3 regions of the Planococcus sp. TJ-307 genome follow, and region 2 is predicted to be linked to each of the others. Evidence: riboswitches for the same ligand, from Rfam matches in the RefSeq annotation. Region 2 holds a riboswitch; each other region holds the start of a gene.
The links. Region 2 has a riboswitch for S-adenosylmethionine ahead of AC4EHK_RS13460 (phosphoadenylyl-sulfate reductase). Riboswitches for the same ligand answer to the same signal wherever they lie in the genome.
Positions count from the first base shown of each region.

Region 1: it holds a riboswitch for S-adenosylmethionine, as region 2 does, so the genes downstream of both, metK (methionine adenosyltransferase) here and AC4EHK_RS13460 (phosphoadenylyl-sulfate reductase) in region 2, are expected to answer to the same signal.
Region 3: it holds a riboswitch for S-adenosylmethionine, as region 2 does, so the genes downstream of both, AC4EHK_RS02805 (methionine ABC transporter ATP-binding protein) here and AC4EHK_RS13460 (phosphoadenylyl-sulfate reductase) in region 2, are expected to answer to the same signal.

Region 1 covers NZ_JBZDOJ010000002.1:1,024,377-1,030,060, reverse strand. Annotated here, with positions in the region: gene AC4EHK_RS11495 (alpha/beta hydrolase family protein) at 1-499, shown strand, start outside; gene pckA (phosphoenolpyruvate carboxykinase (ATP)) at 553-2,142, opposite strand; SAM riboswitch class I at 2,463-2,575, shown strand; gene metK (methionine adenosyltransferase) at 2,778-3,986, shown strand; gene AC4EHK_RS11480 (gamma carbonic anhydrase) at 4,049-4,558, opposite strand; gene AC4EHK_RS11475 (alpha/beta hydrolase) at 4,654-5,460, shown strand; gene AC4EHK_RS11470 (LLM class flavin-dependent oxidoreductase) at 5,475-5,684, shown strand, end outside.
Region 2 covers NZ_JBZDOJ010000003.1:386,944-392,627, forward strand. Annotated here, with positions in the region: gene AC4EHK_RS13445 (uroporphyrinogen-III synthase) at 1-622, opposite strand, end outside; gene AC4EHK_RS13450 (sirohydrochlorin chelatase) at 645-1,397, opposite strand; gene cobA (uroporphyrinogen-III C-methyltransferase) at 1,410-2,186, opposite strand; gene AC4EHK_RS13460 (phosphoadenylyl-sulfate reductase) at 2,271-2,984, opposite strand; SAM riboswitch class I at 3,143-3,259, opposite strand; gene cysC (adenylyl-sulfate kinase) at 3,398-4,003, opposite strand; gene AC4EHK_RS13470 (SLC13 family permease) at 4,015-5,684, opposite strand, start outside.
Region 3 covers NZ_JBZDOJ010000001.1:566,858-572,541, reverse strand. Annotated here, with positions in the region: gene metX (homoserine O-acetyltransferase MetX) at 1-571, opposite strand, end outside; gene AC4EHK_RS02815 (O-acetylhomoserine aminocarboxypropyltransferase/cysteine synthase family protein) at 584-1,876, opposite strand; SAM riboswitch class I at 1,978-2,093, opposite strand; gene AC4EHK_RS02810 (glycerol-3-phosphate acyltransferase) at 2,226-2,867, shown strand; SAM riboswitch class I at 2,991-3,107, shown strand; gene AC4EHK_RS02805 (methionine ABC transporter ATP-binding protein) at 3,247-4,278, shown strand; gene AC4EHK_RS02800 (methionine ABC transporter permease) at 4,268-4,918, shown strand; gene AC4EHK_RS02795 (MetQ/NlpA family ABC transporter substrate-binding protein) at 5,254-5,684, shown strand, end outside.

The DNA of each region.
Region 1 (5,684 bases), on a different contig from region 2:
TGCCGGTGCGGATCGTTGGGATGCCGTTCACGCTGTGGATGTCTTAAAAAAATACAGCAACGGGTACGTGCACTTGCTGGCATTTTCCCGCGGCGGCATTATGGCGTTATGGACCGCCGTTTTGCGTTCGGACATTACCTCGCTTGTCACATGGGCCGGAGTTACAGATACGGTGTTGACCTATAAAGAGCGGCCAGACATGCGGCGCATGATGAAACGGCTTTACGGCGGCACACCCAATACGGCGCTTGCCGCATACGAAGAACGCAATCCGTTGATGCGGATTGAAGAAAGCTGTGCGCCCATGCTCATTATCCATGGCCTTCAGGATGAAAACGTCTATCCTGCCCAAGCCTATCTGCTAGAAGAAACTCTAGCGCTCAACAATCAGCCATACGAAACTTGGTATTTCAAAGATTATACGCATTTCTTTCCACCGGCTGCCAATCGCAAAACAGTTCGGGCAATTTGCCAATGGATGAGAGATAAAGAGCAATAGGAAAGTAAAAAAAGCCCGTTCGGATTTTACTCCGAACGGGCTTTAAGGGATGCTTATTTTTGAAGTGGTCCGCCAAGTGTTGTGATTTCAGGTGCGACAGTACCGAACTTCTGGAAGTTTTCCTGGAATTTTTGTGCCAATTCCACAGCTTTTGAATCGTATGCTTCTTTATCTGCCCAAGCATGGCGTGGGTTTAACACATCGGCTGGTACGCCAGGTACTTGTACTGGAATTTCAAGGCCGAAGATAGCTTCTTTTTCAGTCGGCACATCATTCAATTCGCCTTTGATGGCAGCGCGAACCATTGTCCGAGTGTAAGAAAGCTTCATGCGGCTGCCGACTCCATAGACTCCACCCGTCCAGCCGGTGTTGACAAGAAAGACTTGAACATCGTGCTCATCAATTTTGCTGCCGAGCATTTCAGCGTATACCGTTGCGTGCAGCGGCAAGAATGGCGAACCAAAGCAAGTTGAGAACGTTGCTTCAGGTATAGTGATGCCACGCTCTGTACCAGCTAATTTTGATGTGTAGCCACTAAGGAAATGATACATAGCCTGTTCTTTTGTCAGCTTGCTGATTGGAGGCAATACGCCGAAAGCGTCTGCAGTCAAGAAAACAATCGTTTTTGGGTGACCCGCAACTGAAGGATCTACAATATTGTCAATTGCCTGCATTGGGTAGGCGGCACGTGTGTTTTCAGTTAATGAACCGTCGTCATAATCCGGGATGCGTGTATCCGGATCAACAACCACATTTTCCAAAACCGAACCGAAACGGATCGCGTCGTAGATTTGCGGTTCGTTTTCACGCGACAGGTTGATGGTTTTTGCATAGCAGCCGCCTTCGATGTTGAAGACGCCATTATCAGACCAGCCATGCTCGTCATCACCGATCAGCTTGCGGTCTCCATCTGCTGACAAGGTCGTTTTGCCGGTACCGGACAAGCCGAAAAATAAAGTTACATCGCCATCTTGTCCTACGTTTGCTGAACAGTGCATTGGAAGAATGCCTCTTTCTGGCAACAAGTAGTTCATAATAGAAAAGATCGATTTTTTCATTTCGCCGGCGTATTCAGTTCCACCGATTAAAATGATGCGCTGTTCCATGGAGACGATGATGAATGTTTCTGAAGCCGTACCGTCAACTGCAGGGTCTGCCATGAATGTAGGGGCATAAACCACCGTGAATTCAGCTTCATGCGCTTGCAGCTCTTCAGCTGACGGACGGATGAACAGTTGGTGGGCAAACAAGTTGTGCCACGCGTATTCATTGATGGTTTGAATTGGCACACGTGATTCGTGGTCCGCTCCGGCAAATCCTTTGAAAACGAAAAGAGCATCTTTTTCTTTTAAGTGCTTAATCACCTTAGCGTATAATTTTTCAAACACTTCGCTAGAAATTGGACGGTTCACATTGCCCCAGTCGACTTTGTCTTTAGAGCTTTCTTCTTCCACCATGTATTTGTCTTTCGGTGAGCGGCCCGTGTATTTTCCTGTCTCCGCTTTTACAGCGCCTTCCCGAGTCAATACGGCTTCCCCGCGAGATGTTGCTGCTTCCACTAGTTGTGGCACTGATAATTGAACATGTACATTTTGGCCAGTTAAAAGATCCTTTAAATCATTTGCAAAGTTCACTGAAGTCATATATATGTACCTTCCTTTTCTGTTATTCCCATGGCGATGGGGAGGATGTATATTCGTTCATTAGTATAACACATTAGGTTTATTAGTCTATACTAATCCCCTTCGGAAATCAAAAATTATTGGATAGACTCTATATGAGGCAGGAATCTGCAAGTAAATAAACTGTACAAGACATACAAATGGGTTTGCCTATATAACGAGTTGTAGAGAGCGGGAGGAATGAGCGGAACGAGCAGCAGGCAATTTACTATCTCATTTTAATTCGAAAAAATCATTGACATCCCAGTACTATTTCCGTATGATGAAAAATTGAACGGATACTCTTATTCCGAGCTGGTGGAGGGGACAGGCCCTATGAAACCCGGCAACCTGCTGCATACGCAGTGATGGTGCCAAACCTGAAGCAAGGCGCACAGGCCTTGGATGATAAGAGTGAAAGGTGCTTATGATGATTCTCCTTTCCTCATGATGAATGAGTGAAGGGATTTTTTTATGGAATGCCCTTAATCCTCGTGTGAAAGGCCACAAACGGCTTGAAGTTCAATCTGGATTTTGTCTGGAACGGACTTGACATGGGAAACGAGTACCGTATCAATTTCGAGAGCAATCTCGCAGGATATAAGGAGGAACATTTTTTGAAAAACCGTCGATTATTTACATCAGAATCAGTAACAGAAGGACATCCGGATAAAATTTGTGACCAAATCTCAGATGCTATTTTGGATGCAATCTTGACCGAAGATCCAAACGCACGTGTTGCATGCGAGACCACTGTAACGACAGGGCTGGTTTTAGTAGCCGGAGAAATTACCACTTCTACTTATGTGGACATTCCGAAAGTCGTTAGACAAACGGTAAGAGAAATTGGATACACACGAGCTAAATACGGTTTCGATTCAGAAACAAGTGCAGTGCTAACAGCAATCGATGAGCAATCACCGGATATCGCTGCTGGAGTCAATGTGGCGCTTGAGTCACGCGAAGGCCAAATGACTGATAAAGAATTGGATGATATCGGAGCAGGCGACCAAGGGTTGATGTTCGGGTATGCCAACAACGAAACAGAAGAATTGATGCCATTGCCGATTTCATTGGCACATAAATTGGCGCGCCGTTTGGCTGAAGTGCGCAAAGAAGAAATTCTTCCCTACTTGCGTCCCGATGGCAAAACACAGGTAACTGTTGAGTACGACGAAAATAATAAGCCGCTTCGTGTGGACACAATTGTTATCTCGACGCAGCATCACCCAGAAGTAACACTTGAGCAAATTCAACGCAACATCAAAGAGTACGTCATCAAAGAAGTCGTTCCGGCAAAATGGATTGACGAAGAGACCAAATACTTCATTAACCCAACGGGGCGCTTTGTTATTGGCGGACCTCAGGGAGATGCAGGCTTAACTGGCCGCAAAATCATCGTAGATACTTACGGTGGCTATGCTCGCCACGGCGGCGGTGCATTTTCCGGTAAAGACGCAACAAAAGTTGACCGTTCAGCAGCTTATGCTGCACGTTATGTAGCGAAAAACATTGTAGCGGCTGGTCTGGCAGATAAATGTGAAGTGCAATTGGCATATGCAATCGGTGTAGCACATCCAGTATCGATCGCTTTTGATACATTTGGCACCGGCATTGTGGACGAAGACAAATTGGATGATTTGGTACGCGCGAACTTTGATTTGCGTCCTGCTGGAATCATCAAAATGCTTGATCTTCGCCGCCCAATCTACAAGCAGACAGCAGCTTACGGACATTTTGGCCGTACAGATGTTGATCTTCCTTGGGAGCGTACGGACAAAGCAGCACTTTTGAAAGAACAAGCTGGCGTTGAAGCTGGTATCTAAAACTGTATAAAAATAAAGGACGATCCGGCATCCCTGCCGGATCGTCCTTTTTTGTGCTAGCCCTATTGAAGAGACTTGTAGTAAGCGCCTTTTTCAGCGTATTCGCGGACAATTCGTTCCATGTCCACTTTGTCGTCTTCGCGCAGTTCACGGACAACTTTTGCTGGGCGTCCGAGAGCGAGCATGCCTGGTGGAATGATTTTTCCGGGGGGCACGAGGCTGCCGGCACCAATAAATGCGCCTTCTCCAACTTCTGCTCCGTCTAAAATAATCGAACCCATCCCAACTAATGCTCTTTTTCGAATGGTGCAGCTGTGCAAGGTCACTTGATGGCCAATCGTTACCTCGTCTTCTAGCACCAATGGTTTGCCAGGACTTTGGTGCAGCATGCAAAGATCTTGGATATTCACTTTATTGCCAATAACAGTGGGGGATACGTCACCGCGAATCACAGTATTAAACCAAACTGATGAATCGGCGCCAATCGTCACATCACCAGAAATGGTGGTGTAGTCTGCGATGAAAACGGATGGATCGATTTGGGGGAATTTGTCTTTAAATGGATAAATCATGGCAAAGCTCCTTTAAAAAAGATAAGATATTCTATATCGTAACAAATCAAATCAAAACGTCAAATTGGAGCTTGGAATGGAAAGGAAGTTGGACTATGTGGAAATGGCAGGCTGAAGGAACGGCTAAGGCAACAGTTGTGCTGATCCATAGTGCATATGAGCAGCATTTGCGCTATGCATGGCAAATTGAAAAATGGCGAGCGGCAGGATTCGATGTTTATATGGCAGACTTGCCGGGTCATGGCAAAAATGCTGGAGCCGACAAGGTTCACCGCGAATCGTTTGATGTCTACGAACAGGCGGTACATGATATGCTGAAGCTATCATCGGAAAATGATCTGCCGGTGTTTGTCATTGCCCACGGCCTCGGTGCCACCATCACAATGAATGTTCTTGGCAATCGTAAATTTAACGTGGCGGGAGCTATTTTTACATCTCCTTGGCTGCAGTTAAAAAAGTTGCCGCCAAAAGCACCCAATTCATTTCCAGGTGTTGCTCAGCTGACAGGACGCAGAAAAATGGACCACGAGATTGCATTGCGTGACCTGACAAGAAGCCAATTCAGCCTCGAACAGGGAGCTGAAAACAACTTGTATCATACTGTTGTAACTGCAGCCTGGTTTAAAGAATTGCAGAGCTATATGAAAGAAACCGCAGCAGCTGTTGAGGTGTATCCACAGATTCCAACTTATCTGCACACAGCAGAACGGGACGCAATCACCGAAAAGGAAGTTGCGCGACAATGGCTATTAAAACAGCAGCTGACTGAGTTTAGCTACAAAGAATGGAAATACTGTTACCACGACATCTTTCAAGAACCGGAAAAAGAGGAAGTCTTTTTGGCGACGCAAGGATTTATTCATACCGTTTTGCGATCGGTCGGGTACTTGATCCACGAATAAAGGAGAGAATGACAATGGCATTTAGCTATAGCGTGCTGGACCAATCACCCATTTCAGAAGGCAGCTCGCCTCAGGAAGCGTTAAAACAGACAGCGATCCTGGCACAAAAAGCCGAAAAATGGGGTTACACCCGATTTTGGGTTTCCGAACATCACGATGCAGTCACATTGGCCGGCTCTTCCCCAGAAGTGTTGATTGGACACCTGGGTGCTGTGACAAAAAGC
Region 2 (5,684 bases):
CAAAAATATTCTTGACCTGTGTTTTGCTGGTAAAGACAATCGCGTCCAAAGACTGTTCGATAATGGCCTGTTTCAATTGGTCCACTACAAAAGCATCCGGTTTTTCGTAGGAATACGGTCGGGATAAATAAACCGAGTGGCCGTGTTCTTCCAAAATGCTTTTCAATTTATGATCGTCCAAATCGTATGCCTGCAAAAAGATTCGCTGCGGGCTTTTGCCTCTGTATTCTTCCGATAAAGCTGCAAGCAAATTGGCCATTGTACCATCTTCTGACACATGAACCGGTTCCAGGCCATGCTCTTTGATCCATTTCATCGTTTTGCTTCCGCGGACAGCTACCTGTGTTTCTTTCAGCTTATTGATGTAACGCGATTGAAGTCCGATGCCTTCCGCAGAATCGGTTAAGGTTCTCGCGCCAATACCGGTCGTAAAGATAGCCCAGTCGAAATCTTCAGCTAAAAAATCTGTGATGTTCTGAGCGCTGATGTCTTCATTCAGCCGCTGCCTTCCTTGAATCGGGAGAATGACAGGAGTACCGGATTGTTTTTCAATCAGCACGCTGATTTCCTTTGCGGCACGGACAGCTGCCACCCCTATTTTCTTGCCGGCCAATCCTTTCATAATCAATCTCTCCTTCTGCTAATCACCATGCTGGCTGCTGTTCACTTTGCAGCGCTTCATGGACACGTTCAGCAAGAGCATCCACCATCGATGGATGATTGCCTAAATATCCGCATAATATAATTTCTTGGTCGTCCGAAGACAAACCATTGATTTTCTTCTGCATGGATTTCACCAAAAGTCCCGTGAACCATAAATAAGGAACAACGAAAATCTGCTTGCTGCCGCTATCGATCGAGGCTTGCAATCCTTCATCAAATGACGGAGCGCTGGCTGCTAAATAACAAACATCAATATGTGTCACACCCGTTTTGACTGCTAGTTTTGCGGCAATTTCTTCGACCGAGCGGATAATTTCTGAACTTTTCCCACCCCGGCCAACCAACAGAATTTCTGAATCAGGCAAGCGTTCCACGCTTGTTTCTCGCAGGCGCTCGGCTAAAATTTCTACAAGGCGATCCTGGACACCGAGTGGTTTTCCATAAGTAAAGTGGATCTCCGGATAACGCAGTGCAGACTTTTTAACTTCATCCGGAATGTCTTCGTAATAATGTCCGGCACTCAGAAGCAAAACCGGTACGATGGCGATTGCCGTAGCGCCCTGTTTGGCAAGGCTGTCGATGCCCTCGCCAATATCCGGACTGGCCAACTCTAAAAAGCACGTTTCCTGAAGAGCAACATCCACTTTCTGGCGCACTTGCTCCATAAATGCCATCGCTTCTTCGCGCGTTTCTTTTACCCGGCTGCCATGGCTTACATATAAAACGGCTTGCATTTTACCATCTCCTTATCCTACATGGGCGGCAAGCTGAAACTGCTGTTCGTCCTGCAGCTGCTCGTACCATTGCAATTTGTCTCTGAGGCGTACCACTTCTCCTACCACAATCATCGACGGATTCTCGAAACCTTTGGAGTTTCGAAGAATCGTTTCGAGCGTGCCAGTCACTGTCCGCTGACGTTCCGTTGTGCCCCATTCAATCAAGGCAATCGGCGTTGTCGGTTTCAGCCCGTGGCGCAGCAATCGTCCGCAAATTTCCGGCAGTTTGCTGACGCCCATATAAATGCATAGCGTATCCATGCTCTTGACCACATGCTCCCAATATTCATCCTGATCAACGCCAACTTTGCTGACGCCCGAAATAAAAGCAACAGATGCACTGTAATCGCGATGTGTCACAGGGATTCCCGCATAAGCAGGCGCTGCAATGCCCGCCGTAATGCCCGGTACAATTTCAAATGGGATGTTGTGGTCGACCAATGCCTCTGCCTCTTCTCCACCTCTTCCAAAAATAAACGGGTCGCCGCCTTTTAAGCGCGTTACGATTTTCCCCTGCAGTGCGAACCGGCACAACAGCTCATTGATTTCTTCTTGTTTTAAGGAATGATTATCCGGTCTTTTGCCGCAATAAATCAATTGAGCATTTTCTTTCGCTTCGTCCAGCAAATCCTGGTTTATTAAGCGATCATAAAGGATGACATCGGCCTTCTGGATAGCCTTCAGCCCTTTCACGGTAATCAAATCAAGGTCGCCTGGACCTGCACCAACTAAATAAACTTTTTTCATAAGCTTCCTAGACTCCTTTTTTTAACCAGAGAAACGAAGGTTGCGTCATTTTCTGATCGTTAATTTACACTTTTGCCGGCCCGGTTATGTATGCAGGCCACATTCCGTTTTGGCAAAGCCTTTCCATCTTCCGTCGCGGCTGTCGCCATCCGTCGTCACTGCAAACGAACAATGCTTACAGCCGATGCTTGGATAGCCTTCGTCATGCAGAATATTGTATTCAAGATTATTCAGTTGGATGTATTGCCAGACATCGCCCCACGTCCAATGGATCAACGGGCAAATCTTGACCGATTTGAACCGATTGTCTTTGTTAATAAAGTCCGTCTTGCTGCGGCTGGCCGACTGCTCTCTTCTTAAACCGGAAATCCACGCCTGTGCTCCGGAAAGTGTTTGTTCCAGCGGTTTGACTTTGCGGATATCGCAGCATTTATCCGGCTGGCTGTTCCATAATTCATCTCCAAACTGGCTGGCTTGTTCCTGCAAAGTCAGTTCCGGTTTTTTCATCCGGATATTCAGTTTTGGATAGCGTTTTTTAACCCGCTCAATCAGTTCATAGGTTTGGTCGAAGTGGACGTCCGTATCCAGGAACACCACTTCCGCATCGCTTTTCACTTTGGAAATCAGGTCAATCAATACCATGCCCTCGGCTCCAAAACTGCAGGCATACACTACATCTTCTCCGTAGGAATCGTAAGCCCACTCTAAAATATCCGCGGCACCTTTCAAAAGATCGGTCGGTGCCAGGTCCTTGAATGGATCTCCAGTAAATTGCTCGTACGAAACAATTTGGCTCATCCTATCTTCCTCCCTTAAACAAATCTAATGTGTTCCGAAACTTTTCTTCTACATTATAAAAACCTTAAAGAATCGCTTCAGGTGAAGTCTAAATAAAAACCCCCTCTTCTAATAGAACAAGAAGAGAGGGATCGAATGCGCGTTTGCGGCTGCCTGTCTTCTTATCTTCCAGATCCGATTGGGACCTGCTGGAATTGGCACATGATCCCCGGTCAATGACCAAAGCTGTTGCCGAGGCTTCAAAGGGCCAGTCCCTCCACCTCTCACGATAAGAAATACCTTATATGAATACTAGGTTTTAATATTTTGTAAATACTATACTAATCAAAGTTAACTGTCAATAATATTCTGAAAACACCATTTTCTTGCGAGATAAATTTTAGGGATTCTCTATTTTTTATTCAGCCGATTATTCATTTGCTCAAGTAACCGGATTTCTTCAAATACTCAACAATCACTTGTACCGATTCGTCCAAATTTTGCTTGTCCGTTTCGATCACAATTTCCGGATTTACCGGTTCTTCGTATGGTGCGTCAATTCCCGTAAAGCCTTTGATTTCACCGGCTCTCGCTTTTTTATAAAGCCCTTTCGGATCACGGGCCTCACAAGTATCCACGCTGCATTTTACATAAACTTCAATAAATTCACCTTCATCAAGCAAAGCCCGAACTTGATCGCGGTCTGCCTGATACGGCGAGATAAATGCTGACAAAGTCAGTACACCTGCGTCGCTCATGAGCTTTCCGACTTCACCGATCCGGCGGATATTTTCCGTCCGGTCTTCTGGACTGAACCCCAAGTTTTTATTCAAGCCGTGGCGGACATTGTCGCCGTCCAATAAATACGTCCGAATGCCAAGTGCATGTATTTCTTTTTCCAGTGCAACCGAAACTGTTGATTTTCCGGATCCCGACAAGCCGGTAAACCAGAGTACACCGCTTTTGTGGTCGTTCAATTTCTGTCTATCTTGTTTCGTGATGCCCGACTCATGCCAGGTGATATTGGTTGATTTGGTCATTCCTTCTCCTCCTAGAACCAGTAGTAGTAAACAATTCCGATGGTAACTGACATCACCAGGATGCTGAGTGGCGTACCTACTTTGACGTAATCTATGAATTTATAGCCGCCCGGCCCATAGACAATTAGGTTGGTTTGGTAGCCAATGGGCGTAATAAAACTGGCAGAAGCCGCAATGGTGATGATAACGGCAAAACCCATTGGATCGAGCTGTAGGTTGCTTGCCATTTCGATGCCGATGGGGATCATTAATACAGCGGCAGCACTGTTGGTGATGAGTTCTGTAAAAATGCTGGTCAGCAAGTAAATCAAAATGAGAATCGCCAGCAATCCAAACGGCTGGCCGACTGCCAACAATCCGTCCGCCGCCCATTGCGCCAGACCGGTTTTGGTCATAGCGGCACCCACACCAAATGCACTGGCAATGAGCAGCAGTACATTGAATTGCACATCGTTTTTTGCATCTTCCATGGAAACCGATTTGGTTACCAATAAAATCAGCACTGCCAAAGCCATTGCTTTGAACATGCTCAGCCAGCCAGCAATGACAAGTGCAATGGCTCCCAGTAAAACCAGCAGCGAGAACCAGCCGACAAAACGGCTTTCTTGCAAGGTTTTTGGCGGTGTCATGGAAGACACGACGTAAAAATCGTTGGACTGCTGATATTTTTCCACAAATCCGGTTCCCGCAAGCAACAGCAAGGTGTCCCCCGGCCGCAGGATGATGTCACCGACTTTGCTTTTAATGCGTTCGTTGTTGCGGTGAACCGCCATGACGCCTGCATCGTAACGAGAACGAAATTGAGATTGCTTGATTGTTTTCGAGAGCAACGAAGATTCATGGGAAACGACCGCTTCCGCCAGCTGCGTGTTGCCGTTTTTCAAATCCTCCAACTGCAAATTGGTCCCGGTCTTTAAAGTCAGCCCTTTTCTTTTTTGCAGCTCTGCGATCGTTGAAATGAGTCCGGTAAAAATTAGGCGGTCTCCTGACTGAATGATGGTTTTGGAACTGACCGATGAAATCCGGGTCTGATCTCGGATAATTTCAATCAAGTACAAACCTTTCAAGTCGCGCAGTTTTGCTAATTCCACCGTTTGATTGGCGTAAGGAAAATTTTCTTCCACCACCATTTCAGCAATGTAGTTTCTGGAATCTTCAACGACCTGCTTGCTGAAACTGTTGTTCTCAGGCAACAGCATGTTGCCTACCGTAAACAAGTAAATCAAACCGACAATGGTGATGGGGATGCCGACAATTGCTAATTGAAACAACGAAAAGCCAGGCAGGCCGTAATCGAGCAGCATCCCGTGCACCACAAGATTGGTCGATGTTCCCATTAGGGTGATAGTCCCCCCCAAAATCGTTACATACGATAAAGGAATCAGCACTTTGGAAGGTGCGATATTGCGTTCTTCACACCATTTTTTCAAAAGTGGAGTTAACGTGACAACAATGGGTGTGTTGTTCAAAAAAGCCGAAAACAACGGGAGCGGAAGAAAAATACGAAACAAAGATCCTTTCAAGCTTTTGCCTTTATTCAGCCAGCCAATCATCATCTGGTCGATCAGGCCGTGCTTTTGTACAGTACCGACAACGATGAACAGTAAAGCGATTGTCAACATTCCTGGATTCGAAAATCCGCGCAATGCTTCTTCTGTTGTTAAAATTCCGGACAGTAGCA
Region 3 (5,684 bases), on a different contig from region 2:
TATACTTTCCACCATTAAATTCACTGTCACTTTCTATTGCTAGTATGCCGATGTGATTAAAAGCGACACCGTAATCACTGTAATAGGGGGTTACGGCTAAAGGAAAAACCGCATCGATGAATTCAGGGTAAGATCTTCCCCATTCCAAGGTCTTCATTCCACCTAACGAACCGCCAATCACACCTTTGAGATGGTTGATGCCAAGCTTTTTGAGTGCACAGTATTCAGCGCGTACCATGTCACGTATGGTCAGGGTTGGAAACGCAGCATGGTAGGGATTTCCCGTTGCCGGATCTGTCGATAAAGGACCCGTTGATCCGTGGCATCCTCCAAGAACATTAAAGGTAATCACTTGAAAAATAGTCGTATCCACCGGTTTGCCTGGTCCAATCAACCCAGCCCACCACCCTGGATTGCCCTCTGTGCCAATTGCATATTGGTCGCCTGTCAATGCATGGCAGACTAGGACAACCGGAGATTCCCGGTCTCCAAGACGTTCATATGCAAGTTCAACATCGTTTAAAACCTCCATTGAATCCAGGGTTAACGAGCCGATGGAGACTGTTTTCATGAAAATCCCTCCTTATGCATTTTCCAATACGGCTGCCTGAATCGCTTGCTCCAAATCAGCGATCAAGTCTTCTGCATTCTCCAACCCGACAGACAAGCGAATTAGCTCCTCTGTTACGCCGGATGCTTGTAGTTCCTCGTTGTTCAATTGTTGATGCGTAGTCGAAGCCGGATGAATGATCAGTGATTTAGCATCCCCTACATTGGCTACATGAGACCACAGATGGACGCTGTCAATCACTTTCCGGCCCGCTTCACGCCCGCCTTTAATTCCAAAATTGACAATTGATCCATAACCGTCGTTTTTCAAGTATTTCTTCGCCAGTTGATGAGAAGGATGATCTTCAAAACCAAGGAAATTCACCCACTCGATTTGCGGGTGTTGTTTCAAATAATCGGCGACAAGTTGGGCATTGCTATTGTGTTTTGGAATGCGCAGGTGCAAGGTTTCCAACCCTTGCAACAAAGCATGGGCACTTTCCGGACTGAGGGATGGCCCAAAATCCCGAAGCAGTTGAACACGTAACTTTGTCGCAAAAGCCGCTTCCGGTACATCGATGCCATACCGCAATCCGTGGTATGTTTCGTCCGGCTGTGTGTAATTCGGAAAGCGAGGATTGTCCCAATTGAACGTTCCCGCGTCTACTGCCACTCCGCCAATTGTCGTGCCATGCCCGCCAATCCATTTTGTAGCGGAATGAATGACGACATCTGCTCCGTATTCAATGGGATTGCTGCCATATGGCGACGCGAAGGTATTATCGATCAATAGTGGAATTCCATTTTCATGAGCAATGGCTGCTACTTTTTCTACATCAAAGACATTCAAGCTCGGGTTGCCAATAATTTCACCGAATAGAACTTTGGTTTTATCTGTAATCGCCGCTTTGAAGTTTTCGGGATTTGTCGCATCCACAAATTTTGTCGTAATGCCATAACGCGGCAACGTGTTCGCCAATAAATTGTATGTTCCGCCATACAGGTTGCTGTCTGCCACAATTTCGTCTCCAGCTTCTGCTATATTCATAATGGAAAAAGCAATGGCCGCCATTCCGGAGGACAAGGCAACAGCTGCTGTTCCGCCTTCTAATAACGCTACCCGCTGTTCAAAGACATCGACCGTCGGATTCATGATACGCGAATAAATATTGCCGGTATCCTTCAGTCCAAAAAGATCCTGTGCATGCTGAGTGTCTTTAAAAACGTAAGAAGTAGTTTTGTAGATGGGAACCCCTCTTGATCCTGTCGTAGGATCCGGCTGTTGTCCCCCGTGAAGCAATAATGTTTCTGGTTTTAAGTTGGTCATTTTCCATTCCCCCTATTTTTTGTGGATACTATTCATGCAGAAAGGGACAGCAAAAAGCCCCCTTCGGTTAAGAAGAGGGCCGTAAATTACGGAGTTTCCTCCTCTTATCTGTCAGAACCTGTCGATCAGTTCTGTAGGAATTAGCACCTTTCCAGACAAAATGTCTGTTGGTTGCCGGGCATCACAGGGCCTATCCCTCCGCCACTCTTGATAAGAGTATTTGATTTGGTTTTTCATCTTGTTGAGAAGTATAAAAACTTCAGCGCTTTTTGTCAAGCGTATTAGTCAAAAAATTTTGAAACCTTCCTTTCACTCAAACGTTAACATTTAGTATAGAGGAGGAATCGGTATGCTGGTTTGGATTTTGCTATTATTCGTTGCAGGCTATATCATTGGTTGTTTTCACGGATCCCTTGCTGCACAGGCTTTGTCAGGAGTTAACGTAAAAAAAGAAGGCGTGAAAAATTCCGGTGCATCCAATGCTGCGATCGTATTGGGCTGGAAATATGGATTGCTTGTTGCATTTATTGATATTTTTAAAGGATTTGCTGCAGTTGCAGGTCTCCGCTTATTATTGGAAACAGGAAACTTCTCAGCTGAAATGACTTGGGCTTTGTTGTTTGTGGCAGGTGCCGGGGTAGTTTTCGGGCACAACTTTCCCTTTTACATGAACTTTGACGGCGGGAAAGGAACCGCTTCAGTCATTGGCGTTATGCTCGCCCTCGATTGGAAGCTTGGGTTGCTTGGACTGATTCTGTTGATCGGCGTTTCGCTTGCAACAGACTACTTGGTAATTGGCGTATTTGTTCTTTATGCCGTTTATTTTGTCATTGCTTTTATTCCGGCATCTGGAGCTTGGCCCTTGCTGACTGCTTCGGCTTTATTTGCTATGGCCGTATGGAAGCATAATGAAAACATTATCCGAATAAAAGATGGTACTGAAAGTAAAGTATCTTCAGTTTTGCGCAAGAAATCTAGTACATCATCTTAAAGTAGATTTCACAGTGGTTTTTCTCACATTTTAAAGATTGTGAAATAAATCTCAAAGTTTTTCTTGACTTTTTTGTTATTTCACCATAAAGTAAGACTCACGAATCGAATAGCATACATCACTTTCTTATCAAGAGAAACCGAGGGACAGGCCCTGAGACGTTTCGGCAGCAGATTTGTTTAACCGCAAAAACTGTGCCAACTCCTGCAAATGCCATTTAAGGCATTTGGAAGATGAGAATTAGATGGTTTCAACTGGAGCCCTCTTTTTTCTTATGGATGAGAAAAAAGAGGGCTCTTTTTTGTCTATTATCTCAATCAGCATTTGAGACACCGTCGATTTGATACAATTCATTCCAACCTAAGGAGGCACCATCACCATGATTCAATTCGAAGGCGTCGCCAAGACCTACCAATCAGGCAAACAGGAAATCCATGCCTTGAATGGCATTGACCTGACCGTCGAAACCGGAGAAATATACGGAGTTATCGGCTTTAGTGGAGCCGGAAAAAGTTCATTGATCCGCACGGTCAACCTGCTCGAACGCCCTACCACAGGACGTGTAATGATTCAGGGAAAAGACATATCCACCCTATCCAGCAAGGAAATCCGCACCATCCGAAAAGACATCGGCATGATTTTTCAGCATTTTAATCTGCTGAATTCAAAAACGGTTTACCATAATGTTGCGATGCCGCTTTTGTTGGCGAAAACACCAAAAGCGGAGATCGAAAAACAAGTAAAAGACCTGCTCGACTTTGTCGGTCTGGGGGATCAGGCACAAAAGTACCCAGATCAGCTATCCGGTGGACAAAAACAGCGAATCGGCATTGCCCGTGCGCTGGCTACCAACCCTTCCGTCCTGCTATGCGACGAAGCGACCTCGGCACTCGATCCGCAGACGACTAAATCAATTTTGGATCTGCTGCGCAAAATCAACAATGAATACAACATCACCATTTTGCTCATTACACATGAGATGGGCGTTATCCGGGAAATTTGCGATAAGGTAGCTGTGCTTGAAGCAGGAAAAGTCATTGAGCAAGGCAGCGTTTTCGATATTTTCTCGAACCCGCAACAACCTACGACAAAACGTTTTGTCCGCTCGGTAATGAATGATGAGCTTCCGGAATCACTGCTCTTGCAAATTCAGAACGCCAAAAGCGACAATGCGATTTATCGCCTCCAGTTTACTGGAAATTCGGTCGGCAAACCGTTCATGTCGCGTGTCTCGCGGGATTTCAAAGTTGATTTGAACGTGCTGTTCGGCAATGTTACAGAGTTGCAGGGCATTCCTTACGGCAACCTGATTGTTGAATTTTCCGGAGAGCCAAGTGAAATCCGGCGAGCCTTATCCTCTATTCGGGACAGTGATATTCAAATAGAGGAGGTCAATAACTATGTCAGTTAATTACGAACAAATCTTAGAAGCTTTATGGGAAACCATTTACATGACCGGCGCATCCTTCGGCTTTTCGTTATTGATTGGCTTTCCACTCGGCATCTTGCTAGTGGTTACACGCAAAGGCCATTTATTGGAAAACGAACCGATTTCCAAAGTGCTCAACATTGTCATCAATATTTTCCGGTCCGTTCCATTTATCATTTTGATGGTGGCCATTATTCCTTTGACCCGCCTGATCGTCGGCACGTCCATCGGAACAGCTGCTGCCATTGTGCCATTGGTCTTCTACGCTGGCCCTTATATTGCTCGGTTGATTGAAAACTCCTTATTGGAAGTCGACAAAGGCGTTATCGAAGCGGCTCAAGCAATAGGCGCCACACCGATGCAAATCATTTTCCGCTTTCTCATTCCAGAAGCTCTAAGCTCCCTGGTTCTCGCATTAACCATCGCGGTAGTTGGCCTGATTGGTGCATCGGCGATGGCAGGTGCCATCGGAGGCGGCGGCCTTGGCGATTTGGCCATCACTTATGGCTACCAGCGATTCGACACGCTTGTCATGTTCATTACAGTAGCGATTCTTGTTGTTCTCGTGCAAGGCGTCCAAACACTCGGAAATGTATTTTCAAGAAGTGTGCGACGCAGTTGACGTGAAAAGCGGATGCGCCCGTGTAGCTCTGACGGGCATAAGACAGACCGGCGAAGCGGCGTTTTTTCAGCCGCACAGCTGGGCTGGCTTATGACCCAAAGAGCTGGGTGCTGGAGCTGGACAGAAAGAAAAGCGGAAGCTGCCGTTTAGATTCGACAGGCATAAGACGATTTGGCGAAGCGGCGTTCGTTGCCGCACAGCCAGAGTGGCTTATGACCCGAGAATCTGGCAGCTAGAGTCTAGACAAAGAAAAGCGCAAGCGCCCGTGTAGCTCTGACGGATATAAAAAGTTTAGAACGAATAAAAACATTAGAGAGAAATTGGAGGAATTAATCATGAAAAAAATTACAGCTACAGCATTACTTTCACTTGCAGCACTAACTCTTGGGGCTTGCGGAGACGACAGCAGTTCTGAAGGCAACACTACCGTTACGCTTGGCATCAGCGGTTCCGACACCACTATCTGGGATTACATTGCCGATAAAGCAGAAGCTGAAGGAATTGATTTGGAAATTCAAACTTTTTCCGACTACGTAGCACCAAACTTGGCACTTGCTGAAGGAGAACTTGACTTGAATGCTTTCCAAACCATTTCGTACTTTGATGAGTTTGTGGAAGAACACAATATCGATATCGTGCCAATCGGCTCAACTGTCATTGCGCCAATGGGCTTGTACTCCGACAAATACGAATCAATCGATGAAATTCCTGAAGGTTCGCAAATCGCAATGCCAAACGAAGCAACCAACATGGGCCGTGCCCTCCT